Linked DNA regions of Spirulina major PCC 6313. The protein of the gene in region 1 interacts with the protein of each later gene in a pairwise test. Links are inferred from orthologs where the notes say so. Each region holds a gene or a part of one and is shown in the gene's direction. Other genes may lie near its edges.

What was found. Proteins that work in one complex are often made in the same cells at the same time.
Region 2: the proteins of rlmB (region 1) and SPI6313_RS20995 interact in binary tests that used the Escherichia coli proteins (3 or more experiments, as listed by UniProt). The link is inferred for Spirulina major PCC 6313 from one-to-one orthologs.
Region 3: the proteins of rlmB (region 1) and tsaE interact in binary tests that used the Escherichia coli proteins (3 or more experiments, as listed by UniProt). The link is inferred for Spirulina major PCC 6313 from one-to-one orthologs.

What each region holds. Positions count from the first base shown.
Region 1 is NZ_KV878783.1:1,563,450-1,571,027, forward strand. The notes cover bases 1,972-4,862. They hold rlmB (23S rRNA (guanosine(2251)-2'-O)-methyltransferase RlmB), read left to right. Parts: upstream 1,972-2,978; coding sequence 2,979-3,746; downstream 3,747-4,862. Other genes in these bases: carA (glutamine-hydrolyzing carbamoyl-phosphate synthase small subunit), read left to right, coding at 1,972-2,026; SPI6313_RS06735 (STAS domain-containing protein), read left to right, coding at 2,177-2,521; SPI6313_RS06740 (Mini-ribonuclease 3), read left to right, coding at 2,530-2,982; SPI6313_RS06750 (DUF1816 domain-containing protein), read left to right, coding at 3,870-4,154; SPI6313_RS06755 (alpha/beta fold hydrolase), read right to left, coding at 4,310-4,862. Outside these bases: SPI6313_RS06725 (aromatic ring-hydroxylating oxygenase subunit alpha), read right to left, coding at 1-691; more of carA, read left to right, coding at 878-1,971; more of SPI6313_RS06755, read right to left, coding at 4,863-5,128; SPI6313_RS06760 (threo-3-hydroxy-L-aspartate ammonia-lyase), read left to right, coding at 5,307-6,329; rplU (50S ribosomal protein L21), read left to right, coding at 6,479-6,859; rpmA (50S ribosomal protein L27), read left to right, coding at 6,923-7,177; SPI6313_RS06775 (HhoA/HhoB/HtrA family serine endopeptidase), read left to right, coding at 7,345-7,578. UniProt on the Escherichia coli protein: Specifically methylates the ribose of guanosine 2251 in 23S rRNA.
Region 2 is NZ_KV878783.1:4,735,917-4,741,140, reverse strand. What follows is about bases 40-2,855. They hold SPI6313_RS20995 (bifunctional ADP-dependent NAD(P)H-hydrate dehydratase/NAD(P)H-hydrate epimerase), read left to right. Parts: upstream 40-595; coding sequence 596-2,116; downstream 2,117-2,855. Other genes in these bases: SPI6313_RS20990 (ABC transporter permease), read left to right, coding at 2,148-2,855. Also shown: SPI6313_RS21000 (PAS domain-containing hybrid sensor histidine kinase/response regulator), read right to left, coding at 1-23; more of SPI6313_RS20990, read left to right, coding at 2,856-3,023; SPI6313_RS20985 (PhzF family phenazine biosynthesis protein), read left to right, coding at 3,070-3,939; SPI6313_RS20980 (TetR/AcrR family transcriptional regulator), read right to left, coding at 4,052-4,714; SPI6313_RS20975 (NAD(P)-dependent alcohol dehydrogenase), read left to right, coding at 4,842-5,224. UniProt on the Escherichia coli protein: Bifunctional enzyme that catalyzes the epimerization of the S- and R-forms of NAD(P)HX and the dehydration of the S-form of NAD(P)HX at the expense of ADP, which is converted to AMP.
Region 3 is NZ_KV878783.1:3,052,600-3,057,881, reverse strand. Bases 40-2,913 are described here. They hold tsaE (tRNA (adenosine(37)-N6)-threonylcarbamoyltransferase complex ATPase subunit type 1 TsaE), read left to right. Parts: upstream 40-1,173; coding sequence 1,174-1,653; downstream 1,654-2,913. Other genes in these bases: SPI6313_RS13435 (hypothetical protein), read left to right, coding at 1,837-2,910; SPI6313_RS13445 (gluconeogenesis factor YvcK family protein), read left to right, coding at 40-1,085. Also shown: more of SPI6313_RS13445, read left to right, coding at 1-39; SPI6313_RS25115 (WD40 repeat domain-containing protein), read right to left, coding at 2,928-3,542; SPI6313_RS25110 (response regulator), read right to left, coding at 4,196-5,065. UniProt on the Escherichia coli protein: Required for the formation of a threonylcarbamoyl group on adenosine at position 37 (t(6)A37) in tRNAs that read codons beginning with adenine.

The sequences.
Region 1 (7,578 bases):
TGCGGACACTGGGGAGGCGGAAGGAAATTTCAGTTTCCGGGACACCGCCCAGCATCTGGTACACAAAGGTCATGATCCCCACCTTGTGGCGCACCATCGTGAAACCGAGGTGAGAGGCGACAAATTCGCGGGCTTCTTCGTGAAAATCATGGCCCGATCGCCACCACCAAGCGCGATGGACAAAGGGTGAATGGGCGGGGTCCATCAGACCCACGACGGCATGATCGAGGGCGCAGGGGTAGATCATTTTCAGGTGAAATTGGGGGGCGCGACCTTCAAACCCGGAGACGATCGCAATCTCGGCCGGATCGGCGAGGGTGCGATCGCCCATAAAAATCCACAGATTCCCCTGCACCTCCGCCACCGCGTAAGACTTCACCCCAAAGCGGTCTAAATTCAACTGCTGCCCCGTCACCAACGACGGAATATGGGTACAACTCCCCGCCGCATCAAACCGCCAACCGTGGTAACAGCACTCCACCTCCGCCCCATCAAACCGGCCACAACTGAGGGGAATCGCCCGATGGGGACAGAGATCCCGTAGGGCAAAAGCGTCCCCCGCCTGGGTACGTCCAAAGAGAATCGGCTCACCCAAGAGAGTTTTCGCCCGCATCTTACCCGGTTTGAGGGATTGGCTTGGCAGCGCAAAATACCAAAGGTTACGGAGAAATGAGGAATCGGCTTCGATCATTAGGTTTGCAAGATGAACAGAATTTAGAGAGGGAATGCCAGAATTCGCCCCCGTCGGGCAGTGGAGATTTAGACTATCCCATCCCACCAGCCGGATCAACACATTCTTAAAATTGTAGGATTGAATGCTCAATCCCTGAGGCAACCCCTGTAAAGTAGGTGATTGGCTGAGTTACCCGCAACATTTATGCCCATTTCCCCAGAAGTACCCGCATTGCTCGTCCTCGCTGACGGATCGATCTATCACGGCTTCTCCTTTGGCGCAACCGGGACTGCGATCGGCGAAGTCGTCTTCAACACCGGCATGACCGGCTACCAAGAAGTGCTCACCGACCCCAGTTATCGCGCCCAAATCATCACCTTTACCTATCCTGAACTGGGAAACACCGGGGTTAACGCCGAAGACGAAGAATCCGCAGGGCCCCAAATCCGCGCCGTCATCGCCCGCAACATCTGCCACCGCCCCAGCAATTGGCGTTCCACCCAATCCCTCCCCGACTACCTGAAGCAGTATAAAATTCCCGGTATCTACGGCATCGACACCCGCGCCCTCACCCGCCGCCTCCGCTCCGGTGGCGCGATGAATGGTGCGATTTCCACCGAAATCCTCGACCCGGAAGAACTCCTGCGCCAAGTCCAAGCCGCCCCCTCCATGGCCGGTCAAAACCTCGTGCGCGAAGTCACCACTTCCCAAGCGTATGAATGGAATACGTCCACGGACACCGTTTGGGAATTTAGCGACACGGCCCACAGTGGTGATGCGTCGCTAACCGTGGTGGCGTTGGATTTTGGGGTGAAGCGAAATATTTTGAACCGCCTTGCCAGCTATGGCTGTCGGGTGATTGTGGTGCCGGCCAGCACGCCGCCGGAGGACATTTTGAGCCATCATCCGGATGGTATTTTTCTCTCCAATGGCCCCGGTGATCCGTCAGCGGTGACGGAGGGGATCACCACGGTGACCGAACTCCTCAAGGCCCAAAAGCCGATGTTTGGGATTTGCATGGGGCATCAAATTATTGGCCTGTCCTTGGGGGCGGAAACTTTTAAGTTGAAGTTTGGCCATCGGGGGTTGAATCAACCCTGCGGCCTGGATCGCCAGGTGGAAATCACGAGCCAAAACCATGGCTTTGCGGTGACGGCTGATTCCCTAGGTGATGATGTGGAAGTGACCCATTTAAACCTGAATGATCAAACGGTGGCGGGGTTACGCCATAAAACACTGCCGATTTTCTCGGTGCAATATCACCCGGAAGCGAGTCCGGGGCCCCATGATGCGGACTATTTGTTTGAGCAGTTTGTGAAACTGATGCGGGAGCATCAGGCGGTTGCTGTTTAACGCAGGGGTTGAGATTTCGCCGGCTCGATGGGGCCCGCCTAGTCGGGCTTCGCCGTGGCCTGTTATACTGGCTAATCGACTAATCAACTTTATTCTGTCATTCGCACGCATAGGGAGGGTGGAACCATTCCTGAACAACTCAATTTAACCGTGAGCCTACGGGGCACACGCGAGGTCAAAGAAAACTGTCAGATTATTCGGCTGATCGGTCAGCTTGATGCGTTTTCAGAGCCTACATTTCAGAAAGTGTTAGGCAACTGTCTTGATACGGGCCCGAAGCATATTATTTTGGGGCTGTCCGCGATTGACTTTGTGGATAGTTCTGGGCTGGGGGCGTTGGTGCAGTTGGTGAAGAAGACGCAGACTGAGGGCGGTAGTGTCCAGTTGGTGACGAATGCGCGGGTGACGCAGACGGTGAAGCTGGTGCGTCTTGAAAAGTTCCTGGCGCTGCAACCGTCGGTGGAAGAGGCGATCGCTAGTCTTGCGAACCAATAACCCCCCCGATGCTTGTGGGTGAACCACGCCAACCCCCCCCAACGATTCGTCATTGGGCACAGGAGCGCCTCAGTTCTCTGTCGCCGTTACCCCGTTCCCTTGGTCAAGTGGAGCAACTGTCTCCGACGGCCCTTGCCTATATCGGGGATGGGGTCTACGAACTTTTTATTCGGACAACCTATCTGCTGCCACCCCAGCGGATCGCCACCTACCATCGGCAGGTGGTGTCTCAGGTACGTGCTGAGCAGCAGGCTGCGCACCTGGATCACCTGATCCCCCACCTCACCGCCCCGGAACAGGAGATCCTGCGTCGTGGTCGTAATGCAGCGACTCGCCCGCCGCAGCGTCTTGATCCGAGGATTTATCAGCAGGCGAGTAGTTTGGAGACGTTGATCGGTTATTTATACCTAACTGATCCGCCTCGTCTCAGTGAATTGTTTTATTATTTGCAACTGCCATGACGGTACGGGATGATTTGGTCTATGGTCGCCATTCGGTGCGGGCCACGCTAGAGGGCGATCGCATGCCCCAACGCCTTTGGGTGACGGCCAATGTGCGCCATGATCCCCGCTTTGCAGACCTGTTGGCAACGGCGAAATCTCAAGGGGCGGTGATTGATGAAGTGTCCGTCGGGCGGCTGAATCAAATGACCCAAGGGGCTAATCATCAGGGGATCGTGGCCCAAATTACCCCCTATGAATACTGGGATCTGACGCAACTGATCATCCATGCGGCCAACGTCAGCGAGCAGCCGGTGATCATCGTTGCGGACGGGATCAATGATCCCCATAATCTCGGTGCAATCATTCGCACCGCTGAAGCGATCGGCGCTCAGGGACTGGTGATCCCCCAACGTCGCGCCGTGGGGATCACGCCCACCGTCTTGAAAGTCGCCGCTGGGGCCTTGGAATCATTCCCGGTGGCACGGGTTACCAATTTGAAGCGGGCCGTGACGGAATTGAAGACCTCCGGGTTTTGGATCTATGGCACCGTCGCCACGGCTCCCCAGACGATCATGACCACGGATTTACGAGGTGCGATCGCGCTGGTCATCGGATCAGAAGGGCGAGGCTTAAGCTCCTTAATGGAACAAAACTGTGATAGCTTGGTGTCCATCCCGCTCCAAGGTCATGTTCCGAGCTTGAATGCATCGGTCGCCACCGCCATGGTTTTATACGAGGTTTTTCGTCAGCGTTGGCAGGCCAGCGATTCAGAAACTGTGTAATTAGAGACTTTCAAAAAATGAATGAAAGGAGTATAAAGAGAGTTAAATCCGCAATTATTAAATAATGTAAAGCGACGCTCTTGGTTGGGCGAGCTGTTTAAAACACGATTTTGGGGGAATTTAATGAAAGAGATTTGGCTGAAATTCCTAGAGGCGACCGGTAAAGCCTTTTGGGTGGAAATCACCACAGAGCAGCCACGCTGTACCTACTACTTTGGCCCGTTTGCCAGTGAAATCGAGGCGAAAGAAGCAAGTCCAGGTTATATCGAAGATCTAAAAGAGGAAGGCAGTCAGGGCATTCGATTCTCCGTCAAGCAAATGAAGCCGACGGATCTTACGATTGATCATTCATTGGGGGAGATATTTGATCCTGAGACAATCCCCGCTCTCAGTGGTCACGGAGTTTAACGGGGAACCATAGCAAACTAGACTGCATCGGTTGCCAAACAATGCAGACGGCTGACGGGATTGGGTCGATCGCACAGCCGATTTTTTAGGGTCATTTTGCCTGGGGTGCAACCGCGATCGCGGTGGGTATGCCCGTGGATGGTGGAATCGGGACGTTATAGATTCTGTTGGCGTAACCAAGCGTGAATCGTTTCGTTCATGGCGTTCGGGACTTCCCAGGGGAAAAGGTGGGCGGTGTTGGGGAAACAGTGCCAATCGCAGCGGGGGAGAGTTTGGGCGGTTTCCTGGCTGGATTGGGCGGTGATGTTGATGTCGTCCGCACCGGCCACCATTAAACAGGGCATGGTTAAGGTGGGAAGATCGGCGAGGCGGTTATAACCTTGGCGGAGGGCGGTGTTGAGGGCACGATGGGCATGGCGGGAGGTGCGGAGATAGGCGGGGGTTCCGGCGTGGGCGAGGTAGTGGTAGGCGGTGGGGGTGTGTTGTTTGAGGAGGCGGCGAAAGAGCGATCGCGTCCCAAAGGTGTCAATATTCCACTGCCAACCGGGTTTAACCCCATTGATCAACCCCGCGATCCCCGTATTCACATATTCCCACCAGGGAATGGGGGGATAATTCCCCCTCGGTCGAGCGGCTGTGCCGATCAAGATTAACCCCCGGTAACGCTGGGGATTACGTAACGCCAATTCCATCGCCAAAATCCCCCCTAACGACCACCCCAAAATTAAGCACTCTTCAATCCCCTCACGATCAAGCAGGGCTTCGAGATCGGCAATGTGGTCGGCCATTTCAAAGGGATCTTGTACCTGACTCTGACCATAGCCCCGCAAATCCGGCGCGAGGGTATGATATCGGGTCGATAACGGCTCAGTGAATACGGCCATGGCTGACCCGGAGCCGGGATGACCATGGAGACAAAGGATCGGAACGCCGGAGCCTCGGCGCTCGACTTGGAGAGGATGGGGGTTAGACATGGAAAATAGGGTTAATCATTGTGATGCCTATTGATCATAAAGTGCCATTGAGCGCACCCTGAGGGTCGTCGAAGGGTAAGCGGTCGGGCGGGCTTCGACGATCCTCCACCCTCGATTGTGATCAGCAGCCCTCCGTAGGCCCGCGACTTGATCAAAATGGTGTTGAATTTTGAAAAGCATGAATAGATTGAAACCGATGAATCCCCCCGCTTGTACTCCCCAGGATATCGACCACGCCGCCCAACGCTTACAGGGAATCGCCCATCAAACCCCTGTCTTCACCTCCCGCTGTGTGGATGAACGGACGGGCAGCCAGGTATTTTTTAAAGCGGAAAACCTCCAACGGACGGGATCATTTAAGTTTCGGGGGGCGTATCATGCCCTGTCGCGGTTATCGGAACCGCAACGGGCGGCGGGAGTAGTGACCTATTCGTCCGGCAACCATGGTCAAGCGATCGCCCTCGCGGGCCAACTCCTCCACATCCCCACCACGATCGTGATGCCCACCGATGCACCCCAGGTGAAACAGGCAGCCGTGCGAAGCTATGGCGCGGCGATCGTGCTCTATGACCGCGCCCAGGAAAACCGCGAAACCATTGCCCAGCAGCTTCACGAAACCCAGGGCGCAACGCTGATTCCACCGTTTAATCATCCCGACGTAATCGCGGGGCAGGGGACGGTGGCGCGGGAATTGATCGAGGCGGTGGGATCGTTGGATCTGCTGTTGGTGTGTTGTGGGGGTGGGGGGTTGCTGTCGGGCTGTGCGATCGCCACTAAGCACACCCTCCCCCATTGTCGAGTGATTGGCGTTGAACCGGCGGCGGGAGATGATGGAGTGCGATCGTTCCACAGCAAAACCCTGCAAACCGTGGCAAATCCCGACACGATCGCCGATGGGGCGCGTACCCCCAGCCTCGGTGATTTAACCTTTCCGATCATTTTGTCCCACGTCGATGACATGGTGAGCGTCACCGATGCGCAACTGCTCGATACCCTGACGTATCTTTGGACGCGCTTAAAATTGGTGATCGAACCCACGGGCGTTTTGGGAGCGGCGGCGTTGCTCCAAGGCGTTGTCCGCGCACCGGGTCAGCGCGTCGGGGTGATTCTCAGCGGGGGAAATGTGGATTTGGCTACACTTTTGGGTGTGGTAAATCGGGGAGAGTGGGGGCATCTCGCTGATGAGGTTGTCAGGGATTGATCCCCAGGTCTTGGGTCACAATCTGCTCAGGAGACAGAGTTATACTGTATAATCAAAAATTGCGTGTTTACTATTTCTGCTCGGATCAGGTTCACACCATGAAACGCGATCGCACGCGACCTGTACGGCCACACTAACAAGGAAACCCCATGACCTACGCCATTATCGAAACCGGCGGCAAGCAACTTCGTGTTGAGCCGGATCGCTTCTATGACATCGAACTGCTCCACGTCGATGCAGGTGAGAGCGTTTCGATTGACAAAGTTTTATTGATTAACGACGACGGTGACGTGCAGGTGGGGCAACCCCATGTGGACGGCGCGACCGTTGAAGGGACGGTGCTGCGTCACTATCGCGGCAAAAAAGTGATCGTCTACAAAATGCGCCCCAAAAAGAAAACCCGCAAAAAACGCGGTCATCGTCAAGAAATCACCCGCTTGCTGATTAACTCAATTTCGATCAATGGGACAGCGATCGCCTCCGGCAGCGGTGAAGCCGTTACCCCCGAAGTGGTCGAAACCGAAGCCTAAACCCCAGAACGCTGCACCCTAACGTAAAATCAAACCAATCCCCCACCCTTTGGAGATCTCACCATGGCACATAAGAAAGGTACTGGTAGTACACGAAACGGACGCGACTCAAACGCCAAACGCCTCGGCGTTAAGCTCTACGGCGGCCAAGCGGCCAAAGCCGGCAACATCATCGTCCGGCAACGGGGCACGCGCATCCACCCCGGCGAAAATGTGGGACGTGGCAAAGATGACACCCTCTTTGCGCTGGTGGATGGCGTGGTGACCTTCGAGCGTCGTGGTAAATCCAAGAAAAAAGTGAGCGTTTATCCGGCCTAGGGAACGGTTTTAACCCTTCCCCGTCTGAATATTCACCCCCACAGGGACAGCCATCGGGTTGTCCCTTTGTTGTGGGGAGGAGCGGCTCAGAGGCTCGATATCCCACGTTAAAATGGGGGGATGTGTGCCCCTTGGGTTCAGTTTTATAGCGAGTGATAACTTAAACGATGCGTATTTCTCAAGCAATCCGGAGATTCGGTTCCCACGTATTGGCCTTACTCGTGGGCAGTCTGCTGGCCTTTGGGACGGTGCGGGTGTCGGCTTCCAATGCTGGCCCTGCCCCTGACGCGGCTGCTGCCCCTGCCCCTACCACCCTGCTGGCTCAGGACACCTCCGCACCATCGACTGGGCGGCGCAGCTTTGTCACCTCAGCGATCGCCCGCACCGGCCCCGCCGTCGTG
Region 2 (5,224 bases), 3.2 Mb from region 1 along the record:
TGGGATTTTTTTTCAAGACTCATGTTTGTTTGACGAGGGAGGTCTACCGATCGTGACTTGATCAAGAAAGATTAACAAAAATAGAGCAACCTGGCGTGTTTTGTGGGCGCTGATCTGCTTTAGACTTGATTGATAGGACATTTGGAAATGACAATCAGAGAACGTGCAAATCGACGAATGACGAAATCAGTATCTATGGGATGGGTAAGATCCCATCGTATCGTATTCGGTGATACCCTTTAGCTTCTAGACTTTTGACCTGATTTGAATATTGTTAAATGTTCATAATTTTTTTTATTTTTTAACAAAATTCAAAATAGCCACAATGGACTAAAGTGGTTTGAATCCGATCAAAAAGGGCTGGGTTGCGATCGCGTTGCTGCCGCAAAAGACTCAAAATCCTTCAGCCTGCCGGATCTTCTGGCTGGCTCACGTTGCCGAAGCGATTCCGGCTCGATACATGGGTGACTTGAAAGGATTAAGCCTAGACTGTGACTATTATACAGGCGTGCCTGAAATAACTCTGAGTTGTGATGCTTGAGGCTGATCCTGTGCTACAAGAATTGCGTTAGGTGCTGAGCTATCAATAAACCCCATGAATCGACAGTATCCCATTGTAACGGCTGACCAGATGCGCCGAATTGAGTTGCAACTGTTTGGGGCAGAAATGCCGGTGGCGGCGTTGATGGAGAAGGTGGGCGGGCTGATGGTGCAACGCATTTTAGCCAGTGCGGTGGGGGCGCGATCGCAGTCCTTCGGTATCTTCGTCGGCCCTGGCCATAATGGCGGCGATGCTCTCGTGGTGGCGCGAGAATTGGCATTAATGGGCCGTTCGGTTTTGCTGTATTGCCCGTTTTCGCGCTGCAAGCCCTTGACCGCGCAGCATCGCACCTATGCCGCCTATGTACAGATTCCCACCGTCTCAAGCCTGGCGGAGTTGATCCATTGTGATCTGATTATTGATGGGCTGTTTGGGTTCGGTTTGACGCGGGCGATCGCGGGGGATCTCGCGGCTGAGATTACCGCCCTCAACGAGAGCCAAACCCCTGTGATCAGTATTGATTTGCCGTCGGGGATTCATACGGATACGGGGGCGGTGTTGGGGGTGGCGGTGCGGGCTACGGAGACGCTCTGTTTAGGACTGTGGAAGCGGGCCTGTTTTCAAGAGGCGGCCTTGCCCTATTTGGGGGCGGTGCAGTTGGTGGAGTTTGGCATTCCCCCCCAGGCGATCGCCGCTGAACTCGGCTCCACTCCGCCCCATCAAATTTGGACGACAACCCAGGCCCGCGCTAGCTTGCCCCTTCCCCGTCCCCCCGTCACCCATAAATATCAACAGGGGCATCTTTTGTTAATCTGTGGGTCGCGGCGCTATGGGGGAAGTGCGATGCTGGCGGCGTTGGGGGCGCGGGCTAGTGGGGTGGGGATGCTGTCGATCGCAGTACCGGAGTCCCTCGCGGTGCTTTTGGTGGCGCAGGTTCCGGAGGCGTTGGTGATCGGGTGTGCGGAGACAGCCACGGGGGCGATCGCCTCGCTGCCGACGGATTGTGACCTGAGCCGTTATGATGCGATCGCCTTCGGCCCCGGCTTAACTCAGGATGTCCCCGATCTCCTCACTGCGCTCCTCTCAGTTCCTGTGCCGTTGCTCCTCGATGCCGATGGCTTAAATCTGCTGGCCCAACGCGACGCGATCGCCACCCTCCAAACCCGCCCCGCCCCGACGATCCTCACGCCCCACCTGGGAGAATTTCGCCGCCTGTTTCCCGATGTGGACGGGGGCGATCGCTTCACGGCCCCCACCGCTGCCGCTGCTCAAACGGGGGCGATCGTCCTGCTCAAAGGGGCACGCACGGCGATCGCCCATCCCGACGGAAACCTGTGGCTCATCCCAGAAAGTACCCCCGCCCTTGCCCGTGGCGGCAGCGGCGATGTGCTCACGGGCCTCCTCGGTGGCCTCCTCGCTCAACCCACCGCCCCCCTCGATCACATCACCGCCACCGCCGCCACCTGCCACGCCCAAGCCGGTCGCCTCATCGCCCACAGCGAGAGTGAACTCGCCGTCGATCCCCTCACCCTGGCCCAAACAGTACCCAAAGCGATCGCAGCAATGGGAGAATAAAGCCGTTCTTGCCCATGATTTTGGATTGCCGATGGTAGCCTCGAATGCACGCTGGTTGCAGTTCTTTAAACGCCCCTCCCTCTCCCGACATCTGATGGTGATCGGGGCTGTGATTACGGGTCTATTTATCCTGACCGCCCTCTCCGCCCCCCTTCTCGCCCAGTGGGGCATGATCGCCGACCCCCAAGAATTCCTCACTAACCCCCTCCACGAACCCCCCAGCGCCGCCCATTGGTTCGGCACGAGCCGCCAAGGGTATGATGTGTTTTCCCGTACCCTCTTCGGGTCACGGGCGGCCCTCCATGTGGTGGTGATCGCCACCACCCTTTCGCTGCTGATCGGTGTGCCCTTGGGGTTGGTGAGTGGCTATCTGGGGGGACGGGTGGATCGTCTGTTGATTTTTTTGATGGATACGATCTATACCCTGCCGGGTCTCCTTCTGTCGGTGACGTTGGCGTTTGTAGTGGGGCGTGGGGTGTTTAATGCGGCGATCGCCCTCAGTATCTCCTACGTTCCCCAATATTTCCGCGTCGTTCGCAACCATACCACCAGCGTTAAAACCGAACTCTTCATCGAAGCCGCCCGCGCCATGGGAGCTTCCCCCCTCCACATCCTCTCAAAATACCTCTTCCTCAACGTCATCCAAAGCGTCCCCGTCCTCTTCACTCTCAACGCCGCCGATGCGATCCTGATCCTGGGCGGCCTCGGCTTCCTCGGCTTAGGCCTTCCTCCCGACATCCCGGAATGGGGCTACGATCTCCGTCTCGCCCTCGATGCCCTGCCGACGGGGATTTGGTGGACAGCCCTTTTTCCCGGTTTAGCGATGACCTGCCTTGTCACCGGCCTTTCGCTCATGGGAGAAGGCCTCAGCGAAATTTTCAACCCCCCCACCGATCGCGGCAGTTAGTCCCACGCGGTAGAGTATTTCAACCCCAACCCATCGATCACACCCAATGATTACCCATCGAGATATGCAACCCATTCCCCTGTCAAACCTGGTGCAAAGAATTGCGGCGTTTTCCGATGGCGCGATCGGGGGAAATCCTGCCGGGGTTTTAATTACAGCGCAGCATCCGAGCGAACCGGAGATGAAAGCGATCGCCGCTGATGTGGGTTTTTCAGAAACGGCCTTTGCCGCCCCCATAGGCGATGCCTTCCGCGTCCGGTATTTTTCCCCCGCCTCAGAAGTTCCTTTTTGTGGCCATGCCACGATCGCCCTCGGTGCAGCCCTAGCCCTGGAACGGGGCAACGGCACGTTTAAACTCATCCTCAACGACGCAGCAATCACCGTAGACGGTCATCAACAGGACGGCATTATCGCCGCCGCCCTCCAATCTCCCCCCACCCACAGCACCGCCGCCGCGCCGCCACTGGTCGCCGCAGCCCTGCACCTCTTGGGCTACACCCCCGACGACCTCGATCCCAACCTCCCCCCGGCCTACATCCACGGCGGGGCGAATCATCTCCTGCTCGGCCTCAAACGCCGGGACACCCTCGCCGCCATGGCCTACGACCTCGAAGCCGGTCGCGTCCTCATGGAGCGAGCCAAGATCATCACCATTCTGTTAGCCTATGCCGAAACCCCCCAACGCTTTCACACCCGCAACCCGTTCGCCTCCGGGGGCGTATATGAAGACCCGGCCACAGGGGCGGCTACGGCAGCATTGGGGGGGTATCTTCGTGATCTAGGCTGGCCCCATCAGGGCGCGATCGATGTGGTGCAGGGGGAAGATATGGGGATGCGATCGCTCCTCAGGGCGGAAATTTCCCCCATTCCCGGCAGTTCGATCCGCATTTCTGGCACGGCCCGTTTAATGGCGTAGGGGACTGAACCGCAGCGCTTGATCTCGTTGTGGCGGCCCGATCACAATTGTGCGATCGCGTTGAGCCGCACGCATCACAGCCAACGGTGCGTTACGCTTCGTGAACGACACCCTACGGAGCCGTTTGGCGCAGTGTTTCTAACCCCTGCAAAATTAAATCTAAGCCGAATTCAAACGAGTGAATGCCGTCGTACTGTCCCGCGATCACCTGGTGGGTGAGGGCGTTCATGTGGGGGTATTGTTCCGGGGGAATCATCGCGAGATATTGCTCGGCGGCGGTGGCGTAGTCGGCGGCCTCGAAGGGAAAATTTAACGCCTGGAGGGTGAAGCCGTAGATGTGGCTATCGATCGCATTCCACGCCTGATCAGCCAATTCAAAGGAAAACCCCGCCGCCCGCAAGCAGCCCAACGTGGCATCAATGTAACGCAACATCGCCGGCCCCACATTCACCCGCGCCATAATTTCCGACGCGGCCCAGGGATGGCGCATCAAAACCCGATGGGCGGAGCAAGCCCGGTGGCGCATCGCGGTTTGCCAGTCGGTATCGCGGGGGGGCAGGTCAATTTCGCCGATGACGCGATCGATGATGCCATCGAGGATGTCGTCTTTGTTGGCGACGTGGTTATAGAGGGACATGGCTTTGACCCCCAGGGCTTCGGCAAGTTTACGCATCGAAAGGGCAGCGATGCCGCCATTGTCTACGAGGTGGAGGGCGGTGTGGAGAATGCGATCGCGGCTGAGGGGTTGGGTTGGGGAGGATGGAGGGTTGGACATTGGATGTAGGTGGGTTGCCTAAGCTGTATCTTGACAAACTTACGTCGTAAGTTAAACTTACACTGTAAGCGTAAGGGGGTCACGATTCATCGTCCCCATTACCCATCCCTAGATTTTTGAGGTTCCTATGGCTCCAGCGTTCACACCGTCTCAATCCCGTACCGAGCAACCCGTGACGATGCGAGCGATCGCCCAAACGCGCTACGGTGGTCCCGATGTCCTCTCGTTGCAAACCGTCCCCAAGCCCAGCCCCGCAGCGGATCAAGTCCTCGTGCGGGTCTATGCCACCTCTGTCCATGCCGGGGATTGGCATTTGATGCGCGGTACACCCTGGCTCGTGCGGTTGATCTATGGTGGTTTGTTCACGCCCAAAATCCAGATTCTCGGCTCCAACATGACGGGGCGGGTGGCAGCCGTGGGCACGGCGGTGACGGAGTTTCAGCCAGGGGATGCGGTCTATGGGGACTTGTCGGAATCTGGGTTTGGCGGGTTTGCGGAGTATGTTTGCGT
Region 3 (5,282 bases), 1.5 Mb from region 1 along the record:
CCCGCAGTTTGGGATCAATTACCGAAGTGTTACAGGTGGGCGAAGGCGAAGAACTGATCGATCGCCTCTTGGCCCATCGTCGCCTCAACCGGGGGCCGAAAATTGTCGCGATCGGGGGCGGTACGGGCTTATCAACGATCCTGCGGGGCTTAAAAGAATACAGTGCGAATATTACTGCGATCGTCACCGTGGCTGATGATGGCGGCTCCTCCGGACGACTGCGGCGGGAAATGGGGATTTTGCCCCCTGGGGATATTCGTAACTGTGTGGCGGCTTTGGCAGCGGAAGAACAGTTGCTGACGGAGTTGTTTCAATATCGATTTAATTCGGGGGATGGCTTGTCGGGCCATAGTTTTGGGAATTTGTTCCTGACGGCGATGACGGAGATTACGGGTGATCCAGAACGGGCGATCGCCGCCAGTTCTAAGGTATTAGCCGTGCGCGGTCGTGTCCTCCCTGCTACCCTCAGCGATGTGAGCCTCTGGGCCGAAATGGAAGATGGCCGCCGCATCGAAGGGGAATCCCAAATTCCCCACGCCCAGGGCCGGATCGCTACCATTGGCTGCACTCCCGATAATCCCCCCGCCCTCCCTTCTGCGATTAAGGCCATCAACGAAGCGGACTTTATTATTTTGGGCCCCGGTAGTCTCTACACCAGCGTGATTCCGAATCTCCTCGTGCCGGAAATTCGCGAGGCGATCGCTCAATCCAAAGTCCCCCGCATCTATGCCTGCAACATCATGACCCAACCGGGGGAAACCGATGGCTACACCGTGGCCGACCATATCCGCGCCATCGATCGCGCCTGTGGTCAACGCCTCTTTGATGCGGTGGTGGTGAATCGGCGATCGCCCTCGGCCCATACCCTGATCCGCTACGCCCAGGAAAAAGCGCATCCGGTGTTTTGCGATCGTGAAGACATTAGCCGCCTCGGTCGCCGGATCATCGCCGCCAATATCATGGCCGAAGACGAGCACGGCTACGTCCGCCACGACCACCAACGCCTCGCCCGCGTCCTGCTCCGATGGTATGGTAAAACCCACGGCTTCAAAAGCCTCCAAGATGAAGCGATCGTTAATCTCTAGCAATCCTATATGAGGTGTGAAATCCTCAGCCTTGAGAAACAAGGGGCTTAAGCCCCTTGCCTGTCCTGATCTAATTTAGGATTGCCATATGACCCCGACTCACATCCTCCACCTCCCCGACGCGGCCGCCACCCTCGCCCTCGGCCAACACCTGGGGCACATACTTCCCCCGACGGTTCTCCTCTTGTCTGGGGATCTTGGTGCAGGGAAAACTACCCTGATTCAGGGCCTCGGTCAAGGTCTCGGCATTGCTGACCCCATCCTCAGCCCCACCTTCACCCTAATCAACGAATACACCGACGGCCGCCTCCCCCTCTATCACCTCGATCTCTACCGCCTCGATCCGGCTGGGGTCGCCACCCTCTACCCCGAACTCTATTGGGACGGTGTCGAAGTGGAGCCGGGCATTATGGCGATCGAATGGGCCGAACGCCTCCTCGATCCACCCCCCGCCTACCTTGACATTCACCTCCACACTGTCGAACAATCTCGCCAAATTACCCTTACCTGGGTCGGCCCGGTTCCTCTGGCGTGGGCGGCGGAGTTTCGCCCTGATACCTTGGTTTAGGCGTGGGATCGGCTGGGTGAGATGGCGCGATCGCTCCCGCTCTCCATGGCACAAGGATCAACATTTATCGAGCCTGAGGCGCGTAGACCATCAATTTTCTGAGGTTTTGCATTATTCTGGTAGAGAATTCTGCGCCAATCTTGGGTGCATTGTGCTGGCCTAGCCCATCGAGAGAAAAAAGCCATGAGCGAACAAACCCCCCAGTCTCAGCAGTTTGAAACGCCGCAAACTTGGGAGACTGAACCCACCGTCACGGTTGAAAGCACCGCCACCGAGGGTGACCAGGAAACCCTGAACCCGATTCAAGAAACGGATTGGTTCACCCTGGCCCGGAAACTGCGTCAGCGCAACCGTGAACTGCTCCAACGGGCAGCGGATTTAGAGCAAGCCCTGGCCACAACCCAAGAATCGCTCCAAGCCGAACGACGCTCCTCCCAACAGCGGGAGCGGGTTACGGTGCAGCAAGGTGAAGAGTTGCTCGATGCCCAAGGGCAGATGAGTTTACTCTTTCAAGAGTTGGAAGCGTCTCACCATGTGGCACAACGGCAGCATGTTTTGATTGAAAACCTCTCGCAACAGTTGGAATTGGCCCAGGCTCAAATTGTGCGCCTTGAACAAGAATGTATTTTGGCGCGTCAAACCTATACGGAGCAGGCGAGTTTACTCCATGAGGCGGCGGATAATTCCCAAGCTCTGCGTCAGCATCTCGATCGGCAGCAGTCCCACACGCAGCAGTTTCAACTGTTGTTTGGTCGTTATTTAGAGAAGTCCGAGGCGGGAGACTGGGGGCAAGGGAGTCAAGCCGGAACCGATTCGGTTATTCGTGCGGATGAACCTGCGATCGCATCGCCATCCCCGCTTACCCAACTGCAACCGCCCCCAGAAGAGATGAAACCCTCTCCGATTCAACCCTGGTCAAATCAGCGATCGCAGCAGCCCGCTCCCCCCACCTGGGCGGCGCGTCTCTTTGACGAGGAGGAAGAACGGGCGGTGGAAATGCCCCCGGCTCCTGAAACTCCTGCTGTTTCCGTCTTTGACGCTCCCGCTCCGGCGGCTGCCCCCCCAGGCAAGTTTGCAAACTTGAACCTCCCGGACTTCCACGCAGTCCGCCGCAGTGTGATGCCCTTACCCCGCAGCCAGGCAGCGATTCAACCCCGCGAAACCCCGCCCCCGAAACCCGCCCCGACCCATCGCGCTCCGAAAAAAGTCCCGTCGATCGCAGCGGTGAACTTGCCCAGTTTTCCCAGGGTTCGTTAGGGGGTGCTGGCCGGGGTCTAGCAACCCCAGAGTTTAATTTCTGTCAGGGTCGCGGTGACAATCACCCAACCGTCGGGGCTAACGGCCACGGCGGTAATCGGTTGATCATGGGCTTTGATCAGGCGGATCGGGTTGCCGGTTGTCCAGTCGAAAATACTTAAGATGCCCTGTTGATTGCCGCTGATCACGGCTTGACTGTCGGGGCTGAGGGCGATCGCTGTCGTCCCGAAGGATTCATCATTGAGGGGGCCGAGGAGTTCTCCGGTTTCCAAATCCCAAAAACAGATATTGCTGGTGAGGGAACTACTCAGAATGGTGCGGCTGTCGTTGGCGATCGCCACCCCCGTCGCCCCAAAGGATGCATCATTAATCGGCCCCCACAGATCGCCACTGGTAAAGTCCCACACTTTCAAATTACTGTGGGGGGAACTGGTGATCACCCGTTGGCCATCCCAGGTCATGGCTAACCCATTCACCCCCATGGATGAATCATTTAAGGTGTCAAAGAGTTGGCCGCTGCTGACATCCCAACATTTAATGTTGCTCTGGCTCGCGCCGGTTAACAGCAGGCTGCCGTCGGGGGAAATGGTTAAACAGTCTGCGCCTTTGGAGAACAGGTCAAACTGCAACACTTTGGTAATCGTGGCTAACTCCCAGGCGCTCAGGTAGGTTTCCGGGCCACAGGTATAGAGCAGACCGCCATCGGGACTAATGGCGAGGCCTGTCACGCCGCGATCGCGCTGATCAAGGTGAATATGGAGACAATCAAAAGCCGCATAGTTGATGGGTTCCCATGCGCTTACCGCTGGGTCTGCGGGTGCATCTTCGCTGGGGGGGTCAGGGTCTGGATCGGAGGCGATCGCCGGCTGCGGGATTAAATCGGCGGTGGTCGATTCATCCGCTGCGAATTCATTCGCTGCCAATTCATCCCCTTCAACACCGTCATCCGCTGCCGATTCATCCGCAAATTCATCTGCGAATTCATCCGCGAATTCATCCGCATCGGTAGCCCCCACAGGCGCAGTCGTTACCTCAGCAGGACTCGGCGCAGGTGATGGAGCCGAGGGAGAAACCGTAGGAGCCGCACTCACCGCACCAGCAAAGGGATCATCCGCGTCCTGGGGCGCGGCAGAGCTAGGGGGAGGCGGTTCAACAAAAAAAGGGTTTAGGTCTGCATCGGGTTCGGGGCTAGCTTGGGCGGTTAAGGCCGCGATTTCATCGGCGGAAAGGGCACGGAAGGGGCTTTTGGGATCAGACGTTGGGGCGGCTGAACCGGGAGCCGCTGTCACGGCAAAGGGATTATTCGGATCAGGGGGCGCGGCGGGTTCGGGAGCCACGTCGATGAAAAAGGGATCACTGGGGTCAGGTTGGACTGGCCCCGGCGGTGCGGACGGCGGTGCGATCGCGCCCGCCATCGCCCCATGACTTGCCACTGCCGCCACGTCGGGTTCCACGTTGGGCGGCGGGGGGGCAGCGGGCTTGGGTGGGGGGGGCGCGGGGCGGCGATCGGTGGTGGGGGGGGCGGAGCCGGGATCGGTGGAGATGGCGGCGGGGCGGCAATCACGCGATCGGGTGGAGGGGCAGCGGGTTTCGGTGGGGGCGGCGGCGGTGGAGGGGGCGCAGCCTTAACACGGGGCGGTGGCGGCGGTGCAGCCGCCGGTTTCGGGGGGGGCGGTGCAGCTTTGGCACGGGGCGGCGGCGGCGGGGTCACGACAGGGGCCGCCGCCGGACGAGGAGCCGCTCGTTTTTTCACTTGTGCTGGGGCGGGGTCTTGGTTCGCCCGGCGCATGGCTTCTTTAATCGCCCCTTGGAATTGTTTGCGATTAAACGGGCGGTTAATGACCGCAAAGGTGGTGTGGGGTTCGGGTAGGGCTTTGGCGACGGGATCGTTGGGGTCTGCGACTAAGAGCATCGGAATAGTGCGGAGCTTGGGGTGTTCCTTGGCTTTTTTGAGAATCTTCCAGCCGCTGACATTGGGCAGATTAAATTTCAGCACCATGAAGCGGATATTGGCCAGTTCTGTCTTGATCACATTTAGGGCAGCTTTGCCATCCCCAATCGTCACCAGGTCAAAGTTACCACCCGGCATCATCCCGCGCAGTTCTGCAACACTTGCCGCGTCACTGTCTAAAAGAAGCACTTTATGATCTGCCATCGCTTGCCCTGATTCTGCCTTGGACAAAGTTTAACGAATTTAGGATGCCTAGCCAAGAAGAGGAGCGAGGATCAGGAGCGATCGCACACCCCACCGATGGACTGCCTTCGATCCCGTCGCCACCCTCCTGCGATCGCCCCCCGCCAAATCCGTACAATCCTTTTAGATTTCAGGGGAGAGCCAGGTTCATCCCTTACAGTGAGGCTGTATCGTCTGT